4 regions of the Streptomyces anthophorae genome follow, and region 2 is predicted to be linked to each of the others. Evidence: riboswitches for the same ligand, from Rfam matches in the RefSeq annotation. Region 2 holds a riboswitch; each other region holds the start of a gene.
What was found. Region 2 has a riboswitch for cobalamin ahead of ACNYS0_RS30770 (cobalamin biosynthesis protein). Riboswitches for the same ligand answer to the same signal wherever they lie in the genome.
Positions count from the first base shown of each region.

Region 1: another riboswitch for cobalamin. It lies ahead of ACNYS0_RS40295 ((2Fe-2S) ferredoxin domain-containing protein); the one in region 2 lies ahead of ACNYS0_RS30770 (cobalamin biosynthesis protein).
Region 3: another riboswitch for cobalamin. It lies ahead of ACNYS0_RS40280 (ABC transporter substrate-binding protein); the one in region 2 lies ahead of ACNYS0_RS30770 (cobalamin biosynthesis protein).
Region 4: another riboswitch for cobalamin. It lies ahead of ACNYS0_RS14975 (ribonucleoside-diphosphate reductase subunit alpha); the one in region 2 lies ahead of ACNYS0_RS30770 (cobalamin biosynthesis protein).

Region 1 is NZ_JBLWQQ010000001.1:8,830,213-8,837,793, reverse strand. Features, by position in the region: gene ACNYS0_RS40335 (MFS transporter) at 1-888, opposite strand, end outside; gene ACNYS0_RS40330 (RpiB/LacA/LacB family sugar-phosphate isomerase) at 1,023-1,481, opposite strand; gene ACNYS0_RS40325 (LacI family DNA-binding transcriptional regulator) at 1,532-2,527, opposite strand; gene ACNYS0_RS40320 (haloacid dehalogenase type II) at 2,729-3,544, shown strand; gene ACNYS0_RS40315 (hypothetical protein) at 3,593-3,886, shown strand; gene ACNYS0_RS40310 (hypothetical protein) at 3,883-4,068, shown strand; gene ACNYS0_RS40305 (amidohydrolase family protein) at 4,087-5,277, opposite strand; gene ACNYS0_RS40300 ((2Fe-2S)-binding protein) at 5,397-6,074, opposite strand; gene ACNYS0_RS40295 ((2Fe-2S) ferredoxin domain-containing protein) at 6,071-6,460, opposite strand; cobalamin riboswitch at 6,522-6,644, opposite strand; gene ACNYS0_RS40290 (PepSY-associated TM helix domain-containing protein) at 6,743-7,581, opposite strand, start outside.
Region 2 is NZ_JBLWQQ010000001.1:6,779,411-6,786,991, reverse strand. Features, by position in the region: gene ACNYS0_RS30785 (lysozyme) at 1-697, shown strand, start outside; gene ACNYS0_RS30780 (inorganic phosphate transporter) at 902-2,176, shown strand; gene ACNYS0_RS30775 (hypothetical protein) at 2,192-2,413, shown strand; cobalamin riboswitch at 2,494-2,636, shown strand; gene ACNYS0_RS30770 (cobalamin biosynthesis protein) at 2,674-3,639, shown strand; gene ACNYS0_RS30765 (cobyric acid synthase) at 3,636-5,144, shown strand; gene ACNYS0_RS30760 (putative cobaltochelatase) at 5,269-7,365, shown strand; gene cobO (cob(I)yrinic acid a,c-diamide adenosyltransferase) at 7,366-7,581, shown strand, end outside.
Region 3 is NZ_JBLWQQ010000001.1:8,822,502-8,830,082, forward strand. Features, by position in the region: gene ACNYS0_RS40255 (amidohydrolase) at 3-1,259, opposite strand; gene ACNYS0_RS40260 (alpha/beta fold hydrolase) at 1,358-2,185, shown strand; gene ACNYS0_RS40265 (haloacid dehalogenase type II) at 2,200-2,898, opposite strand; gene ACNYS0_RS40270 (ABC transporter ATP-binding protein) at 3,018-3,812, opposite strand; gene ACNYS0_RS40275 (FecCD family ABC transporter permease) at 3,809-4,918, opposite strand; gene ACNYS0_RS40280 (ABC transporter substrate-binding protein) at 4,915-5,967, opposite strand; cobalamin riboswitch at 5,998-6,137, opposite strand; gene ACNYS0_RS40285 (hypothetical protein) at 6,211-6,948, shown strand; gene ACNYS0_RS40290 (PepSY-associated TM helix domain-containing protein) at 7,123-7,581, shown strand, end outside.
Region 4 is NZ_JBLWQQ010000001.1:3,371,416-3,378,996, forward strand. Features, by position in the region: gene ACNYS0_RS14955 (YbdD/YjiX family protein) at 1-101, shown strand, start outside; gene ACNYS0_RS14960 (DUF3311 domain-containing protein) at 228-491, shown strand; gene mctP (monocarboxylate uptake permease MctP) at 488-2,116, shown strand; gene ACNYS0_RS14970 (GNAT family N-acetyltransferase) at 2,220-2,711, shown strand; cobalamin riboswitch at 2,772-2,902, shown strand; gene ACNYS0_RS14975 (ribonucleoside-diphosphate reductase subunit alpha) at 3,030-5,381, shown strand; gene ACNYS0_RS14980 (ribonucleotide-diphosphate reductase subunit beta) at 5,381-6,397, shown strand; gene ACNYS0_RS14985 (hypothetical protein) at 6,394-6,561, opposite strand; gene ACNYS0_RS14990 (helix-turn-helix domain-containing protein) at 6,656-7,581, shown strand, end outside.

The sequences.
Region 1 (7,581 bases), 2.1 Mb from region 2:
CAGGAACGTGACACCGATGGCCAGGACACTGGCGACGGTGATCGCGCCCAGGGCGACGGGCCGCAGGTCGGGGTGGTGGTCGGTGATATAGCTGAGCAGGAACGTCGCGGTGGAGTAGTACGCGAAGGACTCGACGACGCGCAGCGCGATGACCCGCAGGATGCCCCGCCAGTCCCCCGCGAGCGTCGCCAGGAACGGGTTCCGCTCCGTCCTGCCGCCGGCCTTGGCCTCCTGGAACTCCGGGGACTCGGACAGCCGCGAACGCACGATCAGCGCGGCGACCACGAGGACGGCACTCACCAGGAACGGGGTCCGCCACTGCCAACTCCCCTCCAGCGTGGCGCTCCAGGCGAACACACCACTGGCCAGGGCGATGCCGAGCGGGTTGCCCGACTGGGGTATCGCGGCGAACATGCCGCGCCGGTGCCAGGGCGCGTGCTCGTACGCCATGGTGATCGCCCCGCCCCATTCGGCGCCGAACGCGAGGCCCTGGATCATGCGGATCACGGTCAGCAGGATCGGGGCGAGCGCGCCCACCTGCCCGTACGTGGGGAGCGCCCCGATGAGGAAGGTGGCCGCACCCATCACGATCATCGCCGCGACGAGGACGGGCTTGCGGCCGAACCTGTCGGCGAAGTAGCCGCCGACGGCGCCACCGAGCGGGCGCATGACGAAGCCGACCGCGAGCGTGGCGAAAGAGAGCAGCGTGCCGACGAAGCGGTCGCTTTCGGGGAAGAAGACGGCGCCGAAGTAGAGGGCGGACGCGGTGCCGTAGGCGATGAAGTCGTAGTTCTCGACGCTGGTGCCGAAGGCGGCGGCGACGGCGGTTTTGACGCGGTCCTTGGAGCCGAGCACGCTCGGCTGTCCGGCGGGGGTGCGGGTGGACATGGGGATCTCCTGCGGGTTCGGGGCACGTGCGGGTACGCCGAGGGGACGCGCGGCGCGGTGTGTGCGCGGGCGCGGGGAGGGAGGGGCGTCGGTGCGAGCGGAGAAGGAGAGGGTGTTGCAGCGGGGTGGGTGTGTCAGGCGGTCGTGGTCGTCAGGTCGTCGAGGGCATTGAGCTTCGCGACGCGGCGGCGGGTGTCCGCGTCGTCGTCGAAGGTGGCGTCCAGGAACTCGCGGACGATGTCGGGCACGAGCGCGTGCGGGACGAGCCAGGCACCCATGGCGATGGCGTTGGCGTCGTCGTGCTCGACGGACTGGTGGGCGGAGTACGGCTCGTGGGCGAGGCCGCAGCGGATGCCGGGGAGCTTGTTGGCCGCCATGACGGCGCCCTGCCCGGTGCCGCACACGAGCACGGCGCGTTCGGCGGCACCGGAGAGCACGGGCTCGCAGGTGTCACGGGTGATGTCGGGGAAGTCGACGGGTTCGCTGCCGTGCGTGCCGCAGTCCACGACCTCGTGGCCGAGCGCCTCGATGGCCTGCCGGACGGTGTCCTTGAGTGCGAAACCGGCGTGGTCCGCGCCGAGGGCGACCCTCATGTGTTGTCCTGCCTTTCGGGATTCCTTGTGCACAACTGCCGTACGGGCGCTCACCGTTGGGGCTTGGGCGACCGGTCGACGAAGGTCGTGGGGACGCGCTGACCGGTGGCCGCGCGCCCGGCGATGAGGTCCACGACCCCGCGCACGCCGAGCCGGCCGATCTCGGCGGCGTCCTGACGGACCGCGCTGACGGGCGGCGAGGCGAACTCGAACCAGTCGAGGTCGTCGACGGACACCACCTCGATGCGGGCCGCCTGTTCGGTGCCGAGCCGCTCGCGCAGCGCACGTACGGCGCCGAGCGTGGTCGGGCCGTTCGCGCCGAAGACGGCGGTGAACGGGACGCCGCGGTCGAGGATCCGGTGCATCGCCTTGGCGGCCCCTTCGGCGAGGAAGTCGCCGGCGTCCAGGAGTGCGTCGTCGGTGCTGATGCCGTGCCGCTCGCGGCCCGCGAGGTAGGCGGCGCGTCGTTCGGCGCCGGTGGAGATGGTGTCGGGGCCGCCGACGAAGGCGACGTCGCGATGCCCGCGCCGCCGCAGCCAGTCGAGCACCTGCCCGACGCCCTGGGCGTTGTCCGTCCCGTACATCGGCGCGTCGATGCCGTCGATGGTGCGGTTGAGGAAGACGAGCGGGAGGCCGGAGGCGAAGGTGGCTGCGAGCTGCGGCGAGACGGTGCTCTGCGGCGCGAACAGCAGTCCGTCGATGCGCTGCGAGGCGAAGGTCTGGAGGTAGGCGTCGGCCTGGTCGGCGTCCTCGTTGGCGTTGGCCAGCAGCACGGTGTAGCCGTGCCGGCGGGCCTCCTGCTCGGCGGCGTGCGCCAGTTCGGAGAAGAACGGGTTGCGGATGTCCGAGACGAGCAGCCCCAGCACGTCGGTCCGTGCACGGCGCAGCGCGCGGGCGGGCCCGTTGGCGACGTAGCCCAACTCGGCGGCGGCCGCGAGCACCCGCCGCCGCGAGTCGGCCGAGGTCTGGCTGCTCCCGCTGAGCACGCGCGACGCCGTCCCGAGCGCGACTCCGGCGCGCGCGGCGACGTCCTTGATGGTGGCCATCCGTGGCTCCACTTCCTCGTGGATTTCATGGAAACGTTTCCATGAAGTGGATGACTTCAAGATTGCATACGGGCCGGTCCGCGGGCAAGGGTTCGACGGAGGCGCCGCTCGCGGGCGGGGCCGTCGGGGTGCCACGGTTCGCGCCACTCGCGCGACGTGTGCCTTTACCGTGCCCGCACCCGGAGAGCATCCTGATCTTTCGTGCCGCCGCGCGCGGCCGTCCGCGCCGCCTACGAAGGGTCGATTCCAGTGGAGGGGCAACTCCGACAGGTCGAGGCCGTGCTGTTCGACACCTTCGGCACGGTCGTCGACTGGCGGACCGGGGTCGCGGCCGCCGTCGACGACTTCGCCGCACGTCACGGGCTGGCGCTCGACGGGACGGCGTTCGCCATGCGCTGGCGGGAGCTCTACCAGCCGGCGATGGAACCCGTACGCACCGGCGAACGGGACTTCACCCCGCTCGACGTCCTCCACGCGGAGAACCTGCGGATCGTGCTCGCCGAGCACGGAGTTGACCCCGCCGCCTTCGACGAGGTCGGGCTGAGGTGGCTCAACGAGGCGTGGCACCGGCTGCCCGCCTGGCCGGATTCGGCACCTGGCCTGGCGCAACTCGCCCGCGGCGTCACGGTCGGAGCACTGTCCAACGGCAACCTCGCGCTCCTGACCCGCCTGGCCAAACACGCGGGCCTCCCCTGGGACGTGATCGTCGCCTCCGACGTCACCCGCGCGTACAAACCGCAGCGAGAGGCCTACGAGCGGGCGGCCTCGTTCCTCGGGCTCCGTCCGGAACAGGTCATGCTCGCCGCGGCACACAACGAAGACCTGCGGGCCGCTCGGGACGCGGGCCTTCGGACCGCGTTCATCGCGCGGCCCACCGAGTACGGGCCCGCGCAGGCGAAGGACCTGGCACCCGACGGGGACTGGGACCTGGTGGCGGGAGATCTGGTCCAGTTGGCGACGCTCATGGGTGACCGGCCCTGGACCGCGGACCGGCACCTCGCGCCGCCTGCGGGGTGAACTTCGGTTCCACGGCAACCGCACGGAGCCAGCTCGTAGGATGCCGGGGTGCCAAGACCGATACCGACCGGGCGTCGCGCCTGGATTGCCACATGGGCGGGGGTGTGCGCGGCCGGGCTCGCCGCCACCTGCGCGTTGAACACCTCCTCGAAGCCCGACCCGCAGCCCGAGGAGCCGGTCAGTGCCCGGTGCGCCGAGCTGATCGCCTCCGTCGAGAAGCAGTTGGCCAAGGACGAAGGGGACGGGAAGCGGGACGGAGTGGTGGCCTTCTCGCACATGTGGAGCGCCGATGAGGACGATTGCCACGATGCGCTCAGCGATCACTTCGGCGGTGACTGGTGACGCGCGCCGTGTGGCTTGTCGGCTTCGCCGTGCTGGTCGCTGTCGCTGCCGGGTTGACCATCACCATGGCCGCGACATCGGAACCGGAGCCGCACCCCACGCCCTCCCGCGTGTACTCCTCCTGTCTCGCGGCCGACACCCGGCCACTGGCCGAGGGCGAGAACCCGTGCGCGGGGAGCTGAACAACTCCCCTTCCTCTCCTACGTGTTGGTACCCGCCTCGTACCGCTTGCCCGCCGCGATCACGGTCTCGACCGACCGCAGCGCGCCCAGATCCGCGAGCGGGTCGCCGTCCACCACCAGGACGTCCGCGCTGTAGCCGGGGGTGAGTTGGCCGGTGGTCTCGTCGAGGCCCAGCGCGAGAGCGGCCTCCGTCGTCGCCATCCCGAGGACGCGGTCGTTGGGCAGGCCCAGGTGCTCGTAGAACGTGAGGGCGGCGGGCAGGCCGTCGAACCCGGCGCGCTGGACGCCCGCGTCGGTGCCCGCGATCAGCCGGGCCCCGGCCTCCGCCATCCGTCGGATCACGTCGAACATGGCCTCGGCGCGTTCTGCGCCGAAGAACTTCGGCAGCATCCGCCAGTTCGGGCTGACCGTGGGGCAGACGTAGATGTTCTGCTGGACGATCTGATCGAGCACGTCCTCGCGGACCTCGAATCCGTCGGCCGTCATCCACGTGCAGTGCTCGATGGTGTCGACGCCCGCCGCGACCGCGGCGGTGATGCCGTCCGCGCCGTGCGCGTGCGCGGCGACCGGCAGTCCCGCGCGGTGCGCCTCGTCGACGAGCGCCGCCAGCTCCTCCTCGGAGAACTGGGACTCCCAGCTCGCGGCCCCACCCTTGGTGAGCCCGCCACCGGTCGCCATCACCTTGATGACCCGGGCGCCGGACTCGGCGTTGCCCCGCACCAGCCGACGGACCTCGTCGGGGCCGCAGGCCTCGCCGCCGAGGAACCAGCAGTGACCGCCGGGCGGAGTGACGGGTGTCGTCGCGGAGGCCACCCGCGGTCCGGCAGCCGAACCCTGTGCGATGTGCTGCGCGAGTCGCACCGCGAGGCCGTTGCGGTCGCCGAGGTCGCGGGCCGTCGTGACGCCGACGGCCAATAGCTGCCGTGCCCGGACCGCCATCTCGGTGAACAGCGCCTCGTCGTCCTGTTCCTGGAGCGTGGACACGGGGTCCGATCCCGCGTCGAAGCAGAGGTGCACGTGGGCGTCGATCAGGCCCGGGAGGACCGTCCCGGCCGGGAAGTCGAGCCGCGGCTCGTCGGGCCGCGCCCGGCGCTCGACCTCTTCGCGCGGGCCGACGGCGGCGAGAACGCCCTCGCGTACGAGGACCGCCCCGTCGGCGACGACGTGACGATCAGGTCCGGCCAGGACACGCGCGGCGGTGATCAACATGAATCGCGGCTCTCTCTCGCATGCGAAGAACGACGGCTGTCGCCATGCAGGACATCAGAAAGAGCGGGCAGTTCCTGGTTGTACGCGCCAATTCGGCCCCCTCCCCCACCGTGTCGTCGTCATCCCGCCAGACAGCAGTCTCCGCACTTGCCGCCGTTCGGGGCCCGGTAGAAGAGACAGCAGCTGCGGCGGCGGAACGTCGGCCCCGGGCCGGTGATCCGGCCCGTTCCCCGCAGCCTGCCCGTCTCCAGCAACTCGCCTGTCAGACCCGTGAGTTCGGGACGCAGGTCCGGCCGGATCCGCAGCAGTTGCGCCGCCGATCCGACGAGCGCCGAGGCGGAGTTGCCCGCCAGCAGGCGCGGCGCCACCTTGATGGTGAGGCCGCTCTCGACCTGCTCCAGCACCTGGTCGACCTCCGCGTACACCGCGTCGGCGAGTGCCGGGGGCTCCGGTGCGCGGTGTCCCTCGGGTCCGGGCAGGCGGAGGGCCGAGCCCTCCCCCGACCACTCCACCGTGCTCATGGTCGGCACGATCCCGTGGACGAGCGCGCAGGCGAGGACCGGTGACCACAGGCGTGCCGCGAGGCCCAAGTGGGCGATGGAGGCGCCGATACGGGGTTCGGCGGCGGTGTCGTAGTGGTCGTTGACGGCCTGGGCGCGTTCGGCGAGGCCGGCGAGCACGAGCGGTGTGCCGGCCGGTTGTCTCGCCGGCGTCGTGTCGAGGGCGAAGAAGCCGCCGAGCCGTGCTGCCACGTCGTCCAGCGCCCCGGCGACCTGTTCCGACGGCACCGCGGTCATGAGATCGAGGCCCGGCGCGGCGGCTTGATCACGTAGAACTCCAGGATCTCCGGGCACGGTGCCACTCCCGGTCCGCCGGCCCGCACCCACTCCGCGATGTCCTCGGTGGCGTCACGGTCGTTGACCAGGCCGAGCCACACCGGCCGCGCTCCGGCCGCACGCCCGGCGGCGGAGGGCTGTACGACGATGACGTTGGCCTGTTCGCAGACGTCGAGGCACTCGGAGATCCGCAGCGGGGCGATCTCCCGCAACCGCGCCGTCTGTGCCGCGTGGTCGCCGCTGACCTTGACGGTGCCGCAGCAGCAGTCGCGGCACACGACCAGGCGGCACGGAACCGCCCGGCCCGCCGCGGGTGCCGGCACTTCGGCGCGTCGTCGTCGGGGCATGGAGCATCCTCCCTCTGGCCGGGGAGTTCCGCCCCGGATCGCTTCGAGGGGGCGACGACGTGAGTCTCCTGGCTCTCGGGTCCGTGCTCGTCCCGGCCTTCCCGCCCTCGCGGGGCAGTGGCCTCCCGGGATCCGCTCGCCGATCACAGTGGCGGTACCGCACCGGATTCGCACCGGTTTCCTCGGGCCGCCGTCGCCCGTGTTCCCGGCCATCATGCCATCCGGCCCCGCCCCTGATGTCGGCAACTCCGGCACCAGGGGCGGGGCACCCACCGGTCTACATCAGGCGACGGGCGCGTCCGTGCGCCTGCCCCGCCTGTACGCGATCTCGCCGAGCACGATGTCGCAGAGCATGAACGCCGCGAGCGGCAGGCCGAGCAGCGGCACGAAGTAGCCCAGCACGGCGATCACCACCATCGCCGGCACCACGACGTACGGCGGCACCTGCTGCCAGGCCCCGCGCGGAACCGGCCGCCCGAAGGCGGAACCGCGCCCGCGCTGCCACCACATCCGGTACCCCCACACGATGAGGAGCACCACCGCCAGGGCGAGAGCGGCGAGGGCGATCTGGTTCACGAGCCCGAACAGGTTGCCGGTGTGCAGGTCGATGCCCCAGCGGGACAGCTTGGCGAGCACCGGATAATCGGCGAACCGCACCACGTCCGTGACCTGACCGCTCGCCGGGTCGACCGCGACGGCGTCCTGCTTCTCCGGCCAACTCCGCTGGATCTGCTGCACGGTGTACGCCGAGGAGGTGTCGGCGGGCGGGACGATCTCCACCGGGTTCGAGAGGCCTTCGGCGCGGGCCGCCTCCAGCACCGCGTTCAGGCCGACGCCGCCGTCACCTGCCGGGGCACCCGATCCGCCCATGCCGTGCCCTGCGTGTTCACCACCGGAGGCCGGGGCCGCGGACGCGGAGACCGTCGGTGTGGTCTGGCCGAGCGCGGCACGCAGATCGGTGATGCTCGCGCCCGCGTACGTCGACCAGGTCAGGCCCGTCGCCGACAGGAAGAAGAGTCCGAGCGCCGCCCAGACACCCACCGACCCGTGCAGCGACAGGGTGCGCCTGCGGCCGGTCGTCCCGCGGATTGCCCGACGGGAGCGGCGCCGACCGAACCAGA
Region 2 (7,581 bases):
GTCCGTCGCCGCACTGACCATCGGCGGCACCCTGCTCGCGGAGCTGCCGGCCCAGGGCGCGGGCAAGCCGCGCGGGCACGACGTCTCGTCGCACCAGAAGAACGTGAACTGGCAGAAGGCCCGGAACCAGGGCGCCCGTTTCGTCTACGTCAAGGCGACCGAGTCGACCAACTACCGCAACCCCTACTTCTCCCGGCAGTACAAGGGCGCCCGGAACGCCGGCATCATCCGCGGCGCCTACCACTTCGCACTGCCGCACAAGTCCTCCGGTAGTGCGCAGGCCTCGTACTTCGTGCGCAACGGCGGGGCGTGGCGGCGCGACGGCTGGACGCTGCCGCCGGCGCTCGACATCGAGTACAACCCGTACGGCAAGGGCAAGCACCCCTGCTACGGGCTGCGGAAGTCGACGCTGGTGTCCTGGGTCAAGTCCTTCAGCGACCAGGTCGTGCGCAGCACGGGACGCCGTCCGGTCATCTACACCAACGCGCGATGGTGGAAGCAGTGCACCGGAAACAGCCGGGCCTTCGCCGGCAACCACGCGTTGTGGCTCGCCCGGTACGACCGGAGCGCGGGCGCACTACCGGCGGGCTGGGGCTACTGGACGTTCTGGCAGCACGCCGACAGCGGCCGCCTGCCAGGTGATCAGAATCTCTTCAACGGCTCGATGTCCCAGCTCAAGCGGTTCGCGCGGGGGTAGCCGAAAGGCCCGGCCGAAGGTCCCCGGAGCCCATGGTTCCGGGGCCGGAGGCGGCTCGAACCGGAACCCGGGGCGCCGCCTGCCGACAAGCGGAGCGACCGCCCTCCGGATCGGGTCACCGGGGCGCCCGGCCCAGTTCATCTTCCGTTCACTCGGGCTCTTTACGTTCCAAGAACCACTGACGTCCAACCGAAGCCTGGGTAAATGGAACACATCACGCTGCTCCTAGCGATCGTGATCGTTACCGCGCTGGTCTTTGATTTCACCAACGGTTTCCACGACACCGCCAACGCGATGGCCACGACCATCTCGACAGGCGCCCTCAAGCCGAAGACGGCGGTGGCCATGTCCGCCGTGCTGAACCTCGTCGGAGCGTTCCTCTCCGTCGAAGTGGCCAAGACGATCTCCGGCGGCATCATCAATGAGAACGGCCTCAAGACGGAGGTCATTTTCGCGGCGCTGGTAGGCGCCATCCTCTGGAATCTGCTGACCTGGCTGCTCGGCCTGCCGTCCAGCTCCTCGCACGCCCTGTTCGGTGGCCTCATCGGCGCCGCGGTCATGTCGATGGGCTGGTCCTCGGTCAACGGCGGCACCGTCGTCACCAAGGTGCTGCTGCCCGCGGTGGCCGCGCCGCTCGTCGCCGGCATCGCCTCGATGCTGGCCACCCGCCTCACGTACCGCATCAGCAAGAAGACGGACGAGAAGGCGACCGCCAAGGGCTACCGCGCCGGGCAGATCGCCTCCGCGGGCCTCGTCTCCCTCGCGCACGGCACGAACGACGCGCAGAAGACGATGGGCATCATCACCCTCGCTCTGATCACCGGCGGCGTCATCGCGCCGCACGCCGACCCGCCGCTGTGGGTCATCGTCTCGGCCGGTGTGGCCATCGCCCTCGGCACGTACCTGGGCGGCTGGCGCATCATCCGCACCATGGGCAAGGGCCTCACCGAGCTCGCCCCGCAGCAGGGCTTCGCCGCCCAGACCAGTGCGGCGACCGCGATCCTGGCCTCCTCGCACCTGGGCTTCTCGCTCTCCACCACGCAGGTCTGCTCCGGCGGCGTGATGGGCGCGGGCCTCGGCCGCAAGGGCGGCGTCGTCCGCTGGTCGACCGCCTCCCGGATGTTCATCGCGTGGGGTCTGACGCTGCCGGCCGCTGGCCTGGTGGGCGCGGGCGCCGAGTTCCTGACCAAGCAGGGCCCGTGGGGCATCGGTCTCACCGCGGCGCTGCTCGTGACCGGCTCGGCGATCATCTGGAAGCTGTCGCGCCGCAACTCCATCGACCACACCAACGTCACGGCCGACGAGCCGCACGCCGCCCCCGCGCAGGAGGCTCCGGGCGTCGTCACGACCGCGATCGCCTCGGTCACCCCGCCGCCGGCGGGCACGGTCGAACCGGCCGGGTCCGAGGCGAAGAGCACCGAGCGGCCGAAGGCCGGAGCGGTGAACGACCCCGCGCGCCCCGCCGGCGCCACGCTGTAAGGAAGCAGGACAGGTATGAAGATCGACTGGGCGGCCCTCGGCTCCGTCTTCGGTGTCTCGCTCGTGGTCACCGTGGCCCTCGTCGGCCTGTTCACCCTCGGCATCGTCGGCCTCTCCAAGCGGGAGTCCACGGCGCGCGAGGGCGGCTCGGCGGCGGTCGCGACGTCCGGCGCCTACGCCTGCTTCGCCCTGTGCGCGGCGGCCGTGGCCTACGGGATCTATCTGATCGTGGCCTGACAGGGCCCGATGACGCACGGATGGGGTGCGGGACGTGCGACGTCCCGCACCCCATCCGCGTACTGAACAGCAAGTTGACGTGCCAACTCGGCGCGTGGTGGACTTCCCCCGCCATATACGGCAGCAGTTGAGGAAGCCGGTGCGAATCCGGCGCGGTCCCGCCACTGTGAGCCCCCTTCTCCAAAGGGGCGAGCCAGGAACTCTCGCTGCCGGTCTCGTCGAACCAGGGCGTGGACACCCTGAGTGAGGACACCACCGCCATGTTCGCCCCGCGCGGCACTTGGCGGCACGAGCGCGTGTACGCGTGCGGTGCCGCCGCCGGAATCTTCGCCGACCTTCTGCTCGGCGATCCGCGCCGAGGGCACCCCGTCGCCGGATTCGGCCGCGCCGCCGCGGCCGTCGAGCGCGGGCTGTGGCGCGACCACCGCGGCGCGGGCGCCCTGCACACCGTGGTGTGTGCCGGAGGCGCCGCCGCTCTCGCCGCCGTCGCCTCCCGTGCCGTACGCCGCTCCCCCGCCGCCTCCGTCGCGCTGACGGCCGCCGCCACCTGGGCCGTCGTCGGCGGCACCTCGCTCGGCCGCGAGGCGCGCGGCGTGGGGTCCGCCCTGGAGGCCGGGGACGTGGAGCTTGCGCGGGAGCTGCTGCCCCGGCTGTGCGGCCGTGACCCGCAGGGACTCGACGCCGACGGGATCGCCCGCGGCGTCGTCGAGTCCGTCGCCGAGAACACCTCCGACGCCGTCGTGGGCGCGCTCGTGTGGGGCGCGATCGGCGGGGTGCCCGGCCTGGTCGCCTTCCGCGCGGTGAACACGCTCGACGCGATGGTCGGGCACAAGTCCGCGAAGTACCGGCGGTTCGGCTGGGCCTCGGCCCGCCTCGACGACGTGGCCGGCTGGCCGGGAGCGCGCCTGACCGGCGTCCTCGCGGTCCTCGCCGGTGGCAGGCCCCGGCAGGCGCTGGAGGCGTGGCGGGCGGACGCCGGGCGGCACCCGAGTCCGAACGCGGGCGTCGTCGAGTCCTCCTTCGCGGGGGCGCTCGGGGTGCGGCTCGGCGGGACGTTGGCGTACGGCGGCCGGGTCGAGCACCGGCCGGTGCTGAACGCGCCGGGGCGCGCGGTCGAGGTGCGTGATGTGGATCGGGCCGTGCGGCTGTCACGGCGGGTGTCTCTGTTGGCGTTGGGAGTCTGTGTGGGTGCGCGACTGGCTGTACGGGCGCGGGGGCGGCGATGACGGGCGGAGGGCTGCTCGTCGCGGGGACGACCTCCGACGCCGGGAAGAGTGTCGTCACCGCCGGGATCTGCCGGTGGCTGGTGCGCCAGGGCGTGAAGGTCGCGCCGTTCAAGGGGCAGAACATGTCCCTGAACTCGTTCGTCACCCGCGAGGGCGCCGAGATCGGGCGCGCGCAGGCCATGCAGGCGCAGGCCGCGCGGGTCGAGCCGAGCGCGCTCATGAACCCCGTCCTGCTCAAGCCGGGCAGCGACCGCAGCAGCCAGGTCGTCCTCATGGGCAAGCCCGTGGGCGAGCTGAGCGCGCGGGGCTACCACGGGGGGCGGCAGGCCTCGTTGATGGACACCGTCGTCGGGTGCCTGGAGGAGCTGCGGGCCACCCATGACGCCGTGATCTGCGAGGGCGCCGGATCGCCCGCCGAGATCAATCTTCGGCGCACCGACATCGTGAACATGGGGCTCGCGCGGGCCGCGCGGCTGCCGGTGCTCGTGGTGGGCGACATCGACCGGGGCGGGGTCTTCGCCTCGTTCTTCGGGACGACGGCGCTTCTCGCTCCCGAGGACCAGGAGCTGCTCGCCGGGTATCTCGTCAACAAGTTCCGGGGCGATGTGAGCCTGCTGGAACCCGGGCTCGACATGCTCAAGTCCCTTACGGGACGCGACACTTACGGCGTCCTGCCGTTCCAGCACGGCCTCGGCATCGACGAGGAGGACGGGCTCCGGGTGTCCCTGCGGGGCGCCGTTCGGGAGTCGCTCGTGGCGCCGCCCGTCGGCGAGGACGTGCTGCGGGTCGCCGTGTGCGCGGTGCCGCTGATGTCGAACTTCACCGATGTGGACGCGCTGGCCGCCGAGCCGGGTGTCGTCGTGCGGTTCGTGGACCGGGCCGAGGAGCTCGTCGACGCCGATCTCGTGGTGGTGCCGGGGACGCGTGGGACGGTGCGGGCGCTCGACTGGCTGCGCGAGCGAGGGCTCGCGGACGCCCTTGCGCGGCGGGCGGCCGAGGGCCGTCCCGTGCTCGGGATCTGCGGCGGGTTCCAGCTGCTCGGCGAGACCATCGAGGACGAGATCGAATCCCGGGCCGGGACCGTCGACGGGCTCGGACTGCTTCCCGTACGGGTGCGGTTCGAGGCGGAGAAGACCCTCGCGCGACCGGTCGGCGAGGCGCTCGGCGAGGACGTCGAGGGGTACGAGATCCATCACGGCGTCGCCGAGGTGCTGGGCGGGGAGGCCTTCCTCGACGGGTGCCGGGTCGGGGCCGTGTGGGGGACGCACTGGCACGGGTCGCTGGAGTCGGACGGGTTCCGGAGGGCGTTCCTGCGGGCTGTCTCCGATGCGGCGGGGCGGCGGTTCGTGCCGGCGCCGGACACGTCGTTCGAGGCGCTTCGGGAGGAGCAGCTCGATCGGCTCGGGGATCTGATCGAGCGGCATGCGGATACGGCGGCGCTCTGGCGGTTGATCGAGGGTGGGGCTCCGGGCGGGTTGCCGTTCGTGCCTCCCGGGCCGCCGTGATGGGAAGTCTCCCCCGCCGCCCCTTCCCGTCCCGTCCCCGGGAGCTGCGCCCCCGGACCCCCCTAAAGGATTGCGCAGTTCCCCGCGCCCCTAAAACGTTCCACTCACTGGAGGTTGACGGCTGATGGCCACCCCTTACCCGTTCTCCGCCGTCGTCGGGCAGGACGATCTGCGGCTCGCCCTGTTGCTCAATGCCGTGTCGCCCGCCGTTGGTGGTGTGCTCGTGCGCGGGGAGAAGGGGACCGCGAAGTCCACCGCCGTACGTGCCCTGTCCGCGCTCATGCCGGGCATCGACGTCGTCTCCGGATGCCGGTTCTCATGCGATCCGGCGGCGCCCGATCCGCAGTGCCCGGACGGGCCGCACGATGACGCTCCCGGCGGCCAACGGGACGCCCGTATGGTCGAGTTGCCGGTCGGCGCGTCCGAGGACCGGCTCGTGGGCGCGCTCGACATCGAGCGGGCGCTCTCCGAGGGCGTGAAGGCCTTCGAGCCGGGGCTGCTCGCCGACGCGCACCGCGGGATCCTGTACGTCGACGAGGTGAACCTGCTGCACGATCACCTCGTCGACCTGTTGCTCGACGCCGCCGCCATGGGTGCCTCGTACGTCGAGCGCGAGGGCGTCTCCGTACGGCACGCCGCGCGCTTCCTTCTCGTCGGGACGATGAACCCCGAAGAGGGCGAACTGCGGCCGCAGTTGCTCGACCGGTTCGGGCTGACCGTCGAGGTCGCGGCCTCGCGCGAACCGCAGCAGCGGGTGGAGGTCGTCAAGCGGCGGCTCGCCTACGACGACGACCCCGAGGGCTTCGTGGGCCGGTGGGCCGAGGACGAGGCCGAGGTACGGGCCCGGATCGTCGCCGCGCGCGAGCTGCTGCCCCACGTGCGGCTCGGCGACCGGGCGTTGACGCAGATCGCGGCGACGTGTGCGGCGTTCGAGGTGGACGGCATGCGCGCCGACATCGTGATGGCGCGCACGGCCACCGCGCTCGCCGCGTGGGCGGGGCGCGAGGACGTCCTGGCGGAGGACGTGCGGCAGGCGGCGCTGCTCGCGCTGCCGCACCGCAGGCGCCGGAACCCCTTCGACGCGCCGGGCCTCGACGAGGACAAGCTCGACGAGACCCTGGACGAGTTCGGTCCTGAGGAGGAGCCCGAGGGTCCGGAGGGCGACGACGACCCCGACGGTCCCGGCGGCGGCCCGGACGGCGGCGGTCCCGGTGGCGGTGTGCCGCCGCAGCAGGACGGCCCGCACGACGCCCCGCAGGAGACCGGGGACTCCCAGGGCCCGCAGGAGACGCAGGACGCCCCGGCCGGTGACGACCGGGAGGACTCCCCCGAGGAGCCCGCCGCCGCCCCCGCGTCCGGAGGCGCCGCCGCCGAGCAGAAGCCCGTGGCGGCCGGTGAGCCCTTTCGTACGAAGATGCTGAGCGTGCCCGGCCTCGGCGAGGGCGCGGCGGGGCGCAGGTCCCGCGCGCGTACCGAGCACGGCCGCACCACGGGCGCGACGCGGCCCCGTGGCGCCCTGACGAAGCTGCACCTGGCGGCGACCGTGCAGGCCGCCGCCCCGCACCAGCGGGCGCGCGGGCGTTCGGGCCGGGGGCTCGTCGTACGCCGTGACGATCTGCGGCAGGCGACCCGCGAGGGGCGCGAGGGGAACCTCGTCCTGTTCGTGGTCGACGCCTCCGGGTCGATGGCGGCGCGGCAGCGGATGACCGCCGTGAAGGGCGCCGTGCTCTCGCTGCTGCTCGACGCGTACCAGCGGCGGGACAAGGTCGGGCTCGTGACCTTCCGGAAGTCGGCGGCCGAGGTCGCGCTGCCGCCCACGTCGAGCGTGGACGCGGCGGCGAGCCGCCTGGAGTCGCTGCCGACCGGCGGGCGCACCCCGCTGGCGGCCGGGCTGCTCAAGGCGCACGACGTGCTGCGCGTGGAGCGGCTGCGGGATCCGGCGCGGCGGCCGCTGATGGTCGTCGTGACCGACGGGCGGGCGACCGGCGGCCCCGAGCCCGTGCGGCTGGCGGGGCGGGCGGCCGGGCTGCACGCCGCCGAGGGCACCGCGTCCGTGGTCGTCGACTGCGAGACGGGCATGGTGCGGCTCGGGCTCGCCACGGAGCTCGCCGGACGGCTCGGCGGCACCGCCGTCACGCTCGACGAGCTGCGGGCGGACTCGATCGCCGGGCTCGTGAAGGACGTCACTGGAACGCAGAACACCATCAGGAGGGCCGCTTAAATGCCGCAGGGACAGCCGAGCGTCGTACCGAACGACGGGCTGACGACACGTCAGCGCCGCAACCGCCCGCTGGTGTTCGTGCACACCGGCATCGGCAAGGGCAAGTCCACGGCCGCGTTCGGGCTCGCGCTGCGCGCCTGGAACCAGGGCTGGCCGATCGGGGTGTTCCAGTTCGTCAAGTCGGCGAAGTGGAAGGTCGGCGAGGAGAACGCGCTC
Region 3 (7,581 bases), 2.0 Mb from region 2:
TGTCACGGTGTGCCCAGCCAGGTGAGCGCCGCGACCGTGAGCGCCTCCACACCCGTGCTCAGCGTCGGCTCGATCTCCGGGGCGAAGTGCGGGGAGTGGTTGGCCGGCAGGTCGTCGAGCTTGCCGGCCCCCAGTGCGGCCAGGACGGTGTCGGTGTCGAGGCCGCCCCAGAACCAGAAGACGGTCGGCACCCCGATCGCATCGCCGAACACGCCCACGTCCTCACTGGCGTTGACCGGCGGCATGGGAATGATGCGCTGCTCTCCGAAGTGCCCGGCGAACGCGGCCAGCGTGGTGGCGGTGGCGTCCGGGTCGCTGACCAGGGCGGGAACGCTCCCGGTCCACGTCAGTTCGGGATCGCGCGTGGCACCGCCCGCCGCGGCCTCGGCGCGGACGACGCGTTCGGTCGCCGACCGCAGCAGGTCGCGGGTGGCGGCCGTCGTGGAGCGGATATTGATGCCCAGCTCGGCGTCGTCGGGAATGATGTTGTCCTTGGTGCCGGCCTGCATACGGCCCACCGTCACGACCGCCGTCTCGGACGGTGGCACCTCACGGGCGACGACACCTTGCAGCCGGGTCACCACATGGGCGGCCATCAGTACCGGGTCGATGGCGGCCTCGGGCCGTGAGCCGTGCCCGCCGCGACCGTGCAGGGTGACATCGAGGGAGTCCGATGCGGCCATCACCGGGCCGCTGCCGTGGCCGATGAACCCGGCGGGCAGCGGCCCCACATGCTGGCCCAGCACGACCTCCGGAGTGGGGAAGCGCTCGAACAGCCCGTCGTCCACCATGCCGCGGGCCCCGCACCCGAGTTCCTCCGCGGGCTGGAACACCAGCAGCAGCGTGCCCCGCCACTGCTCGCGCGCCCCGGCCAGCAGGGTCGCCGCCCCGACCAGGCAGGCCGCGTGCATGTCGTGCCCGCACGCGTGCATCACGGGCACGTCCTTGCCCTCGTGGTCCACCGCGCGGGCGACGCTGGCGTAGGGCAGCCCGGTCTTCTCCTCCACCGGCAGCGCGTCGAAGTCGGCGCGCAGCATGACGACAGGTCCTTCGCCGTTGCGCACCACACCGACCACGCCGGTCGTGCCGACACCTTCGACGACCTCGTCGACACCGGCGGCCCGCAGCCGCCGCGCGAGCAGGCCGGCCGACCGGGTCTCTTGGAGTGACAATTCCGGGTGCTCGTGAAGGTCCCGGTAGAGGTCGGCCAGGTCGTCCCGGATTCCGTCAAGGCCTGCGACAACAACCGTGTGTGTCATGATCCAACCTCTCTCCTGCGTATGGTCGGTTCAGTGTCACCCACGAGAGGCGCGAAATTGGGTGGCCCGGTTCCGGCGCGGCGTGCGAGGGTCCGGGCATGCCGAGCGAGTCCGAGTCACCCGAGTCCGTCCTCGGGCGTGTCACATCAGTCGAGTCCACCGACGGGACGGCCATCGCCTACCGTACGTTCGGCTCCGGCCCACCGGTGCTCATGGTTCCCCCGTCAGGCGGTGGGCTGCACTCCTGGCAGCCGGTGGCCGAACGCCTCGCCGACCGCTACGAGCTGTGGCTGCCCGCGCGCCGCGGCTACGCCCCGAGCGGGCCGGCCCGCTCGCCCAAGCGCTTCGCCGACGAGGTGGCGGATCTCGGGTCACTCATCGCCACGATCGGCCGCCCCGTGCACCTGGCCGGCATGTCCTACGGCGCGAACGTCGCCCTGCACGCGGCGGCGGCCGGTCTGCCGGTGCGCTCACTGGTGCTGTGGGAGCCGCCGCTGTACGCGGTGGGCGCCGAACTGGCCCCCGTACTGGAGGAGTTCAAGGAACTGACCGCGAAGGGCGACCGGCGGCGCGCCGACCGGCTGCTGGCGGAGAAGGTGGCCCGCGTCCCGGCGGCGCTCTTGGACCTGATGGATTCCGGTGAGCCCGGCGAGAGCGACCCCGAGGAGGCGCGGGGCTGGTGCCGCGACCTCGAATCGCTGATCGCCGACTCGGCGGACGTGGAGCGCTGGTCCGGCGTCACCGCCCCGACCCTGCTGATGCGGGGCGCCGACACCTGGGACCCGATGCCGTCGACCCTCGACCGCCTCGCGGCCGCGCTGCCCAAGGTCACGTACACGACGTTCCCCGGGCAGATGCATTTCGCGCCCTCACTCGTCCCCGACGCGGTGGCGGCGGAGATCGCCGACTTCTTGCCGCACGCCTGAGGCGACCCTCCCTTTCACGCCCCGATCCGCACTGCGAGGTCCGCCAGTCCGTCGACGTAGAAGTCGAACCGGTCGGAGGCGGCGGGCGGGTCGCCGACAGGTCGGGCGACATAGGCCGTACGCAGACCCACGGCCTGGGCCGCGCGCAGGTCCCAGGCGTGGGCGGCGACCATCAGGAGCCGCTCCGGCGGCCGTCCGGACACGTCGACGGCCAGCCGGTAGACCGCCGGGTCCGGCTTGTACGCCCGGGCGTCCTCGGCGGACAGGGCCTGGTGCCAGCGCAGCCCGGCGTGGGCGTTGAGGCCGAGCAGCGCCGTCCGGCTCGCGTTGGACAGCCCGATCAACGGGTACCGCTCGCCGAGCCGGGCCAGCCCCGCCACCGTGTCCGGCCACGGCGGAAGCCTGCGTCCCGCCAGGGCCAACTCCGTTACGGCGCCCGGATCCCCGACCCCCGCGGCATCGGCGACGAGCCGCGCGGCCTCCAGGTCGATGACGTCGCTTGCGGCGTAGGCCCGGCCATCGTCGAGTACGCGCTGCTGCTCACGCTCGACGTGCTGCTGCCACAGCGCGAGAAGCTTCTCGACGCTGAAGTCGTCCAGGTCCGGCACGAGTTGGCGAATTCCGGAGCGGATCCCGGCGGGCTCGTCGACGAGCGTGCCCAGCACGTCGAACACGAGGGCATCGATCTCTGGCACGGACGTGGGCTCGGTCATGAGATGTCTCCCGGAGGAAGCGGAGGTAGTGGAGGAGGCAGGGGATGCTGGCGGCCATTGATCCAACGCCATCGGCAGCCGCCCGGATTCCCGCATCGCACGGGCCGCCGTAGCGGAAGCTATGGGAAGCTCCCCTCCTCCTCCGGCAGATACGTCACCTGTGGCCGCCGCGTGCGCGGATGCACGGCGACCTCGGCGTTCACCTCGTAGACCTCGGAGAGGAGCCGCGGGGTGAGCACCTCCTCCGGTGGGCCCGACGCGACGACCGACCCTCCCCGCAGGACGTACAGGCGGTCGCAGTAGTGGGCCGCCAGGTTGAGGTCGTGGAGGGCGACCAGGACCGTCGCGGGCAGGCGGCGCAGGGCCGACAGGATCTCCAACTGGTGCCGGATGTCGAGGTGGTTGGTGGGCTCGTCGAGGACCAGGAGGGACGGTTGCTGGGCCAGGGCGCGGGCGATGAGCACGCGCTGGCGTTCGCCGCCGGAGAGGTGGGCGAAGGGCCGGTCGGCGAGGTCGGCGGCATCCACGGAGGTCAGCGACGCCTCGATCAGGGCGGCGTCCTCCGCCGTGTCGCCCGCCAGTAGCCGCTTGTGCGGGGCGCGGCCCATCGCGACCACCTCGCTCACCGTGAGTTCCACGTCGGCCCCCGCGTCCTGCACGGCGGCGGCCACCGTGCGGGCCAGTCGGCGCACCGGCAGCGACCACGCGTCGGCGCCGTCCACGCGCACCGTCCCCGCGTCCGGGCGCAGCACGCGGTAGACGGCCCGCAGCAGCGTGGACTTGCCGCTGCCGTTGGGGCCGACGAGGCCGATGGTCTCGCCCGGGCGGGCGGTCAGCGAGACCTCGTCGACCAGTCGTCGTGCGCCCGCCGTGAGCGTGAGGTTCTCGACATGGAGGTCGGCGGGCTTCGTCATCCGACACCTCCCGTGTTCCGGCGCCGCGCGTCCCGTCGCATCAGCCACAGGAAGAACGGGCCGCCGCACAGCGCCGTGAGCACACCGACCGGGATCTCCATCGGCGCGGCGACCGTGCGCGCCGCGATGTCCGCCCAGACGAGGAACACGGCACCGCCCAGGGAGGCCGTCGGCAGTACCCGCCGGTGGTCGCCGCCGACGAGCAGGCGCACGATGTGCGGCAGCATCAGGCCGACGAAGCCGATCGGCCCGGCCGCCGCGACCAGCACACCCGTGACGAGCGAGACCAGCACGAACATCCGGGCGCGGAAGCGGGCCACGTCCAGGCCCATCGTCGTGGCGGCCTCCTCGCCCGCCAGCAGCAGGTTCAGATTCGGCGCCTGCACCATGAGCACACCGATCCCGAGGAGCAGGCCGAGTCCCGGCAGCCACAGCGAGTTCCAGGACACCCCGCCCAGGCCGCCGAGCGTCCAGGCGAGGACCGTACGTGCCTCGTTGCCGCGATCCGTGGTCAGCAGCAGCAGGTTGAGCAGTGCGCTGAGGATCGACGCGACCGCCACACCCGACAGGATCAGGCGGCCGGACGTGATGCTGCCGCCGGTGCGCGCGGTGGCGTAGACGAGGACGAGGGCGCCGAGCGCGCCCGCGAACGCCGCCGCCGACAGGGACATCGCGCCGAACACACCGACCCCGAACACGAGGACCGCGACCGCGCCGAGCGAGGCACCGGACGAGACACCGAGGAGGTACGGCTCGGCGAGCGGATTGCGCACCAGGGCCTGCAAGGCCGTGCCGACGACCGCGAGTCCTGCGCCGGTCATGGCCCCGAGCAGGACACGTGGTGCCCGCACGTCGAGCACGATCGTCTCCCGCGCCCGCGACCAGTCCGCGGCCCCCCACCAGTCGGCGCCCAGCGCGTGCGTCACGATGCCCCACACCTGACCGGGCGGCACACGTACCGAGCCGATGGCGAGTCCGGCCGTGAGCGAGACGAGGAGCAGCGCGGCGAGCACGACCAGCGTGGCGGTGAGCCGTGCCCCCTGGCCGATGTGCCGCTCCCGCACCCCGGCCGACCTCTGCTTGTCGGCCACCGCGGGCGCCGTCACTTGAAGCTCTCCGGGTGCAGTCCGCGCGCAAGACCCTCCACCGCGTACGCCGACCGGACCCCGACCAGCGTCGCGGTCAACGGCAGCACCACGAACCGCTTGTGCTTGATGGCGGGTACGTCGGCGAGCGCGGGCTGCGCGAGGAGGTACCGCTTGTTCTGCTCGACGCTCTTGTCGCCCGCGTAGTCGTAGATCGCGATCACCTCGGGCTTGCGGTCGACGACCTGTTCCCACGAGACATCGCCGAACACATCGTCGAGATCGGCGAACACATTGCGGCCGCCCGCCCGGTGGATCAGCTGCGTGCCCAGTCCCTTGCCGCCCGCGGTGAAGGCGGACTTGTCGCCGCTGTCGTACACGAACACGGGGACGTCGGGCCTGTCCCGGACGGCGGCGCTCGCCTTCCCGACCCGTCGGCGCAGGTCGGAGACGAGCGCGTCGGCGCGGTCGGAGACCCCGAAGATCTTGCCGATGGTGCGTATCTCGGCGTAGGTGTCCCGCATGGTCACGTTCTTCTCGCCGCAGTACTCGCGATTGAGGTACGTGTCGATGCCCGCGTCGGCGAACGCCGTGCGCGAGCGGCCCTCCTTCTCGTCGAACGCGCTGGAGTAGCCGCCGTAGACGAAGTCGGGTTCGGCTTCGAGGACCTTTTCGAACGAGGGCGCCTTCGCGGCGAGCTCCGGCACCGACGCGTAGTCCTCGCGCAGTCTCGGCAGGACGGCGGAGTCGGGGAACGCCGTGCCGACCATGCGGTCCTTCAGGCCGAGGGAGAGCAGGAGTTCGGCGGGGTGCTGATGGATGCTCACCACGCGGGACGGGGGCCTGTCGTACGTCGTCGTGACGCCGCAGTTGTCGATGGTGACGGGGAAACCCTTGGCGGTCGACGACTGCCGGCCGGTGTCGCCCGCGTGGTCGGATCGGGACGGGCCGCAGCCCGCGGTGAGCAGCGTCGCCGACAGCGCGGCGAGGATGGCCGCGACACGCACGACGGGGCGTCGTCGTACACGGGAGAGGGGAAGGGCATGGGGACGGCAAGGACCGTCGTACACGTGAAGCCTCCTACGGAGTCCGCGCTCCTCGGAATGAGCCCGCGACGGGCCAGTGACCTGACTCCCGGGGCGCGGTGACGCGCGCTGCCCGGTCACAGTGGCGGGACCGTGCCGGATTCGCACCGGCTTCCTGTCTCCCGTCGCGGCGATGACCCCGCGATCCTACGCTGCCGTTACGGTGCGCATACCGGGTTGTGAACCTGCCGGTGCGCACGGGGGTGCGGATGCCAAGATGGGTCGGACATGACCACACGCCGGGACGCTCGCGCTGGACGGGCCGCGCTGTTCGCGGCCGTCTGCGTGCTGCTCACGGCGCTCGCGCACACGCTCATGTCCGGTGACACCGTGCCGTGGTGGGCATGGGCCGCCGGATTCGCGGCCACCGGTGGAGCGGTGTGTGTGACCGCAGGCCGTGAGCGCGGAGTCCTGCCGGTCGTGGGCCTGGCGGTGGCCGCGCAGGCGACGCTGCACCTCTTCTTCTCGTGGGCGCAGGTCATCGCGCACCCGGCCGCGCCGGGCGGTTCCGTCGCCGGGCAGTGGCTGGACCATGTGTTGTGCCGCGCGCCCATGGCGTCAATGGGGTCCATGAAGCCCGGGGGCGACATGCCCATGGGCTCCCTGCCGGCCGACGCGATGGGCGGCATGGACCCGACGGCCCCCGCGGGCGGCATGCACGACATGGCCCATGCCGGTCATGACATGGGCGGCATGTCTCCCACCGGCATGCTCCTGGCCCACCTGCTGGCCGCCGTGCTGAGCGGGCTCTGGCTGGCGTACGGCGAGCAGGCCGCGTTCCGCCTCGCGAGGTGCGTCGTCGGCCGGATCGTGGCTCCTCTGAGGCTCCTGTTCCGGATTCCGGCTCCGCCGCACCGCCCGCGTATCCACGTCCGCAGGACCCGGCGCGACCGCACGCCGCGCGAGCTGCTCCTCGCGGACCCCATCACCTCCAGGGGCCCACCCGCAGGGAACGCTGTCGCCTGACGACAGCCGGTTCACCCGAGGCTGCGCCGCACCCTCGGGCGCCGGCCGTGCGCACGCCCGGAGCGGGCCCGCGCGGCCGAGTCCCCTTGCAACGCACCGGATCCGGATGTGTCCAGGGCCGCCGCGGAGCGGCCCGCGCCCGGACTCCGTGCTGCCCGAACCTGGAGGACCACGTTGTCCCTCACCTCCGAGACGTCAGACACCTCTGACTCCCGCCCGGCAGAAGAAGGCCGGCACGCGCCGCCCGCCGACCGGTCGGCGTGGGCGTCACTTCGCCCGCTGGTGCTTCGACTGCACTTCTACGCCGGGGTGTTCGTCGCCCCGTTCCTGTTCGTCGCCGCGGTCACGGGCCTGCTCTACGCGGGCTCGTTCCAGGCCGAGAAGCTCGTGTACGCCCATGAGTTGAACGTCCCCGTGGGCACGTCCGAGCTGCCCATCGCCGAACAGGTCGCCGCCGCCCGCAAGGCCCATCCGGACGGAGACATCAGCGCCGTGCGGCCCTCGCCCGAGGCGGGCGCGACGACACGCGTCATGCTCTCCGGCGTCGCGGGCGTCGACGCCGACCACACGCTCGCGGTGTTCGTGGACCCGTACAACGGAGAGGTCCGCGGCGCCCTGGAACAGTACGGGTCG
Region 4 (7,581 bases), 3.4 Mb from region 2:
AGACCCACCCCGGTGCGCCCGTGCCGTCCCGGCGCGACTTCGAGCGCATGCGGACGGACCGGCAGGAAGCGGATCCCCGGCAGGGGTTCCGCTGCTGCTGAACGGGCCTTTGGGCACGTCCGTTATCCGGACGGGGGTTCCATAGATCAAGACTCTCGCTTAGATTTCCCGCACGTTAAGCATGAGATAAGTGGGATCTCTGATCAGCGAGGGGAACGGAACCGCGAATGTCCGATGCGCCTGAAGTGAAACAACCGGTGGTCACGCCGGTCCGCGTGATCATTGCACTCTGTCTGGTCGCACCGTTCGTCGCGATGCTCTGGGTCAGCTCGTACGCCAAGGTCGAACCGACCCTCATCGGCATCCCGTTCTTCTACTGGTACCAGATGCTCTGGGTGCTCATCTCGACCGCGCTCACGATGATCGCGTACAAGCTGTGGCAGCGCGACCAGCGCGCCCGTAAGGTCACTTCCGAAGGGACGGGCGCGTGAACGGCGGCGTCAACGGTGTCGCGCTCACCGTCTTCATCTTCTTCTTCGTGGCCGTCACGGTCATGGGCTTCCTCGCCGCGCGCTGGCGGAAGGCCGAGAACGAGGCTTCGCTGGACGAATGGGGCCTCGGCGGCCGCTCGTTCGGCACCTGGATCACCTGGTTCCTGCTCGGCGGCGACCTCTACACCGCGTACACCTTCGTCGCCGTCCCCGCGGCGATCTACGCGGCCGGCGCCGCCGGCTTCTTCGCGGTGCCCTACACGATCCTCGTGTACCCGCTGATCTTCACCTTCCTGCCGCGCCTGTGGTCGGTCTCGCACAAGCACGGCTACGTGACGACCTCCGACTTCGTGCGCGGCCGCTTCGGCTCCAAGGGGCTCTCGCTCGCGGTCGCGATCACCGGCATCCTCGCCACGATGCCGTACATCGCGCTCCAACTGGTCGGCATCCAGGCCGTCCTGGACGTGATGGGCGTCGGCGGCGGCGAGAACACCAACTGGTTCATCAAGGACCTGCCGCTGCTGCTCGCCTTCGGCGTGCTGGCCGCGTACACGTACTCCTCCGGCCTGCGGGCGCCCGCCCTGATCGCGTTCGTCAAGGACGGACTGATCTACCTCGTGATCGCGGTCGCCATCATCTACATCCCGATCAAGCTGGGCGGCTTCGAGCACATCTTCTCGGCGGCGGGCGACAAGTTCGACGCCGCGAACGAGGCGGCGGGCAAACCCGTCGCGGGACTCGCGCCGGGCTCCTCGGGCACGTGGACGTACGCGACGCTCGCGCTCGGCTCCGCCCTGGCGCTGTTCATGTACCCGCACTCGATCACGGCGACGCTGTCCTCCAAGAGCCGCAACGTGATCCGCCGCAACACCACGATCCTGCCGCTGTACTCGCTGATGCTCGGCCTGCTCGCGCTGCTCGGCTTCATGGCCATCGCGGCCGGGATCAAGGTGCAGAACGGGCAGTTGGCGATCCCGCAGCTCTTCGAGGACATGTTCCCCGACTGGTTCACGGGCGTCGCGTTCGCCGCCATCGGCATCGGCGCGCTGGTCCCCGCGGCCATCATGTCCATCGCCGCGGCGAACCTGTTCACGCGCAACATCTACAAGGACTTCATCAAGCCGGACGCGACGGCCGCGCAGGAGACCAAGGTCTCCAAGCTGGTGTCGCTGCTCGTGAAGGTGGGCGCGCTGGCCTTCGTCCTGACCATGGACAAGACCGTCGCGATCAACTTCCAGCTGCTCGGCGGCATCTGGATCCTCCAGACGTTCCCGGCGCTGGTCGGCGGCCTGTTCACGCGCTGGTTCCACCGCTGGGCGCTGCTCGCCGGCTGGGCCGTCGGCATGGTGTACGGCACGCTCGCCGCGTACGGTGTCGCGTCGCCGACGCAGAAGCACTTCGGCGGCTCGTCGGCGGAGATCCCCGGCATCGGCCAGATCGGCTACATCGGCATGACGGCGTTCGTCCTCAACGTCGTCGTCACCGTCGTCCTGACCTTCGTCCTCAAGGCGTTCAACGCCCCCGACGGCGTCGACGAGACGGCCCCCGAGGACTACACGGCCGACGCGGGCGACAAGGGCGTCCAGGTCGACCTGCCGAAGGTCGGCGCGGGCTCCGGCCACTAGTCACCCGTACGGACACCTCTCGGGCCCCTCCCTGATGGAGGGGCCCGAGGCATTTTCGGGAAAGCATTGCGACCACCGCCGCACGTCACGTAACCATGACGACGTGATCAGAACTGTGCGCCCCGAAGAGTACGCCGCCCTCGGCGAGTTGATTGCCCGCGCCTATCTCGGCAGCGGGCTCCTCGCGGACGGCGAGAACGACTGGTACGCCGCCGAGCTGCGCGACGTCGAGAAGCGCGCGCAGCAGGCCGAGGTCCTCGTCGCCGAGGGCCCGGAGGGCCGGATTCTCGGCGCCGTCACGTACGTCCCCACGCACGACCACCCGTACGCGGAGGTCTCGCGCCCCGGCGAGGCCGAGTTCCGGATGCTCGCGGTGGCGGTCGAGGCGCGGGGCAAGGGCGTCGGGGAGGCTCTCGTGAAGGCCGTGATCGAGCGGGCGCGGGCGGCCGGGAAGAAGGCCGTGGTGCTGTGCACGCAGCCCGTGGCGACGGCCTCGCACCGGCTCTACGAACGCCTCGGCTTCACCCGGACCCCGGAGCGCGACTGGGACCCGATCCCGGAAGTGACGCTGCGGGCGTACGAGTTGAAGCTCTAGCCGGTCCACTCCCGAACCGGGCCGACACAACATATGGGGCTGACGCGAAAGCCCGGCACAACATGTATGCTCGCTCTCGCTGTCACCGCAGGGGAATCCGGTGCGAATCCGGAACTGTCCCGCAACGGTGTGCGTAGGCGTACAAAAGCGCCCGCGCGAGTCCGATGACCTGTCGACGGCACGCCCGAGCCGTCCGGCCCGGGCGTCGACGACGTCCGGGCCTCGCGGAAAGGGCCGGTGGACGAGGGCCCGCCTTCGCGCGCCCGCGCTGCCACCTCCTCCCCGCAGGCCCCGAGCCGAGCGAGGGAGAGCCTCCACGTGACCATCGCGCCCGCCGAACCGGTCTCAGCCACCCCCGAGGACGGTCCGGGTGCAGCCCTGCTGCGCACCCTGACCGAGCTGACCGCCGACCTCCCCGACGCCGACCCCGGCCGGATCGCGGCCGCCGCGCTGCGCGGCCGCTCGGCGCGGGCCGATGAGGCCGAGCTGCGCGATCTCGCCACCGAGGCCGCGGCCGGGCTGATCTCCGAGGACCCGGCCTACTCCCGGCTCGCCGCCCGGCTGCTCGCCCGTGCCGTCGCCGCCGAGGCCGCCTCGCAGGGCGTCACGTCCTTCACCGAATCGGTCGCGGTCGGCCACCGCGAGGGCCTGATCGCGGACCGCACGGCCGAGTTCGTACGGGTGCACGCGGCGCGCCTCGACGCGCTCATCGACCTCGCGGGCGACGACCGCTTCGGCTACTTCGGCCTGCGCACCCTGCACAGCCGGTACCTGCTGCGCCACCCCATCACCCGGCACGTCATCGAGACCCCGCAGCACTTCATGCTGCGCGTGGCGGCGGGTCTGGCGGAGGACGACTCCCTGCGCGCGCTTCAGGAGGTGGAGGCTCTCTACGGCCTGATGAGCCGCCTCGACTACCTGCCCTCCTCCCCCACACTCTTCAACTCCGGCACCCGGCACCCCCAGATGTCGAGCTGCTACCTGCTCGACTCCCCGCTGGACGAGCTCGACTCGATCTACGACCGGTACCACCAGGTCGCCCGCCTCTCGAAGCACGCGGGCGGCATCGGCCTCTCGTACTCCCGCATCCGCAGCCGCGGCTCGCTGATCCGCGGCACGAACGGGCACTCCAACGGCATCGTCCCGTTCCTGAAGACGCTGGACGCCTCGGTCGCCGCCGTGAACCAGGGCGGCCGCCGCAAGGGCGCCGCCGCGGTCTACCTGGAGACCTGGCACTCCGACATCGAGGAGTTCCTTGAGCTGCGCGACAACACCGGTGAGGACGCGCGCCGCACCCACAACCTGAACCTCGCGCACTGGATCCCGGACGAGTTCATGCGCCGGGTCAACGCGGACCAGCCGTGGTCGCTGTTCTCGCCGGCCGACGTGCCCGAGCTCGTCGACCTGTGGGGCGAGGAGTTCGACGCCGCGTACCGCAGGGCCGAGGCCGAGGGGAAGGCCCAGCGGACCATCCCGGCCCGCGATCTGTACGGCCGCATGATGCGCACCCTCGCGCAGACCGGCAACGGCTGGCTGACCTTCAAGGACGCCGCCAACCGCACCGCCAACCAGACGGCGGAGCCCGGCCACACGGTCCACTCCTCCAACCTCTGCACGGAGATCCTGGAGGTGACGGACGACGGGGAGACGGCCGTCTGCAACCTGGGGTCCGTGAACCTCGGCGCCCTCGTGGACGTCGAGGGCCGGGACATCGACTGGGAGCGCCTCGACGAGACGGTCCGCACGGCCGTCACGTTCCTCGACCGCGTCGTCGACATCAACTTCTACCCGACCGACCAGGCGGGCCGTTCCAACGCCCGCTGGCGCCCGGTGGGCCTGGGCGCGATGGGCCTCCAGGACGTCTTCTTCAAGCTGCGCCTGCCGTTCGACTCGGCCGAGGCGAAGGCCCTGTCCACGCGGATCCAGGAGCGCATCATGCTCGCCGCGTACGAGGCGTCCGCCGACCTCGCCGAGCGCAACGGGCCCCTCCCCGCCTGGGAGAAGACCCGCACGGCGCGCGGCGTGCTGCACCCCGACCACTACGACGTCCGGCTCACGTGGCCGGAGCGGTGGGCGGCGCTGCGCGAACGCATCGCGTCGGTCGGCATGCGCAACTCCCTCCTCCTGGCCATCGCCCCCACCGCCACGATCGCCTCCATCGCCGGCGTCTACGAGTGCATCGAGCCGCAGGTCTCCAACCTGTTCAAGCGCGAGACGCTGTCCGGCGAGTTCCTCCAGATCAACGGGTACCTGATCGACGAGCTGAAGAAGCTCGGCGTGTGGGACGCGCAGACCCGCGAGGCGCTGCGCGAGTCCAACGGCTCGGTGCAGGGCTTCACCTGGATCCCCGACGAGGTCCGTGCCCTGTACCGCACGGCGTGGGAGATCCCGCAGCGCGGCCTCATCGACATGGCGGCGGCCCGCACCCCGTTCCTCGACCAGGCCCAGTCCCTGAACCTCTTCATGGAGACGCCGACCATCGGCAAGCTCTCCTCGATGTACGCGTACGCCTGGAAGTCGGGCCTGAAGACGACGTACTACCTGCGCTCGCGTCCGGCGACGCGCATCGCGCGGGCGGCGGGCAACAGCACCGTCCCCGTACAGGCGGCCGACCCCGAGGCCGTCGCCTGCTCCCTGGAAAACCCCGAGTCCTGCGAGGCCTGCCAGTAATGACCACCCCTGCCGAGAAGAACCTGCTCGACCCGGGCTTCGAACTGACCCTGCGTCCCATGCGCTACCCGGACTTCTACGAGCGCTACCGCGACGCCATCAAGAACACGTGGACGGTGGAGGAGGTCGACCTCCACTCGGACGTCGCCGACCTCGCGAAGCTGTCGCCGGGCGAGCAGCACATGATCGGCCGCCTGGTCGCGTTCTTCGCGACGGGCGACTCGATCGTCGCGAACAACCTGGTCCTCACCCTCTACAAGCACATCAACTCCCCCGAGGCGCGCCTGTACCTCTCGCGCCAGCTCTTCGAGGAGGCCGTGCACGTCCAGTTCTACTTGACGCTGCTCGACACCTACCTCCCCGACCCGGAGGACCGGACGGCGGCGTTCGCGGCGGTGGAGAACATCCCCTCCATCCGCGAGAAGGCGGAGTTCTGCTTCAAGTGGATGGACTCGGTCGAGGAGATGGACCGTCTGGAGACGCAGGCGGACCGCCGCCGCTTCCTCCTCAATCTCATCTGCTTCGCGGCGTGCATCGAGGGCCTGTTCTTCTACGGGGCGTTCGCCTACGTCTACTGGTTCCGCAGCCGCGGCCTCCTGCACGGCCTGGCCACCGGCACCAACTGGGTGTTCCGCGACGAGACGATGCACATGAGCTTCGCCTTCGACGTCGTGGACACCGTCCGCAAGGAGGAGCCGGAGCTCTTCGACGACGCGCTCCAGCAGCAGGTCACCGACATGCTGCGGGAAGCGGTCGAGGCGGAGCTCCAGTTCGGGCGCGACCTGTGCGGCGAGGGCCTGCCGGGCATGAACACCGACTCGATGCGGCAGTACCTGGAGTGCGTCGCCGACCAGCGCCTCCAGCGCCTCGGCTTCGCGCCGATCTACGGCTCGGAGAACCCGTTCTCCTTCATGGAGCTCCAGGGCGTCCAGGAGCTGACCAACTTCTTCGAGCGTCGCCCCTCGGCGTACCAGGTGGCGGTCGAGGGCTCGGTCGGCTTCGACGAGGACTTCTAGGCCGCCTCGGTGAACTCCGCGCGGCTCGACGGGCGTTCGGCGGCCCGGCGCGCCTCGCGGAGCTGCCGGTCGATGCGGCGGTCGTGGGCCATGCCGTACAGGGACGGGGCGGCCAGGAGGAGGAAGACGAAGAGGACGGCGAGGTAGTTCAGTGCTGTGTTCATGTCCTCTACTGTCCGCCGGTTCGACGGCACGCGGCAGTGGCAGGACTGACACTGACCCTCGAATTACTGCCAGCCCTGCGGCACACTGGCAGGCATGCTGAAAAACGTGGCCGTCGTGCTGCTCGACGGCGTGCATCCCTTCGAACTCGGCGTCGTGTGCGAGGTGTTCGGCCTCGACCGGAGCGAGGCCGGGCTTCCCGTGTACGACTTCGCGGCCGTCTCCGCCGCGGGGCCCACGCTCGGCACCCATGTGCCGGGCATGACCGTCTCCACCCCGTACGGCCTCGACCGCCTGGACGAGGCCGACCTCATCGCGGTGCCGGCCGCCGCCGAGCCGCACGACGGATACCCGCCCGAACTTCTCGACGCCTTGCGCCGTGCCGTGGACCGGGGCGCGCGCGTCCTCAGCGTGTGCTCGGGCGTGTTCGTGCTCGGCGCGGCCGGCCTGCTCGACGGGCGCCGCTGCGCGGTCCACTGGCGCTACGAGCGCGAGCTCGCCGTCCGCTTCCCGCGCACCCGCGTCGACCCGGACGTGCTCTACGTCGACGAGGGGCAGGTCATCACCTCCGCCGGCACGGCCGCGGGCATCGACGCCTGCCTGCACATCGTGCGGACCGAACACGGCGCCGAGGTCGCGAACACGATCGCCCGCCGCATGGTCGTACCGCCGCACCGGGACGGCGGGCAGGCCCAGTTCGTGGAGCGCCCGCTGCCCGCGACCCGCTGCGACACCGTGGGCGAGGTGCTGTCGTGGATGGAGCGGCACCTGGACGAGCCGGCCACCGTGGAGGAGCTCGCGGCGCGGGCCCACATGTCCCCGCGCACCTTCGCCCGGCGCTTCCAGCAGGAGACGGGCACGACGCCGTACCGCTGGCTGCTGCGCCAACGGGTGCTGTTCGCGCAGGAGTTGCTGGAGCGCACGGACGAGACGGTGGACGCGATCGCCGCGCGCGCCGGGTTCGGCAACGCGGCGGCGATGCGCCACCAGTTCATGAAGGCGCTGGGCACGACGCCCAACGC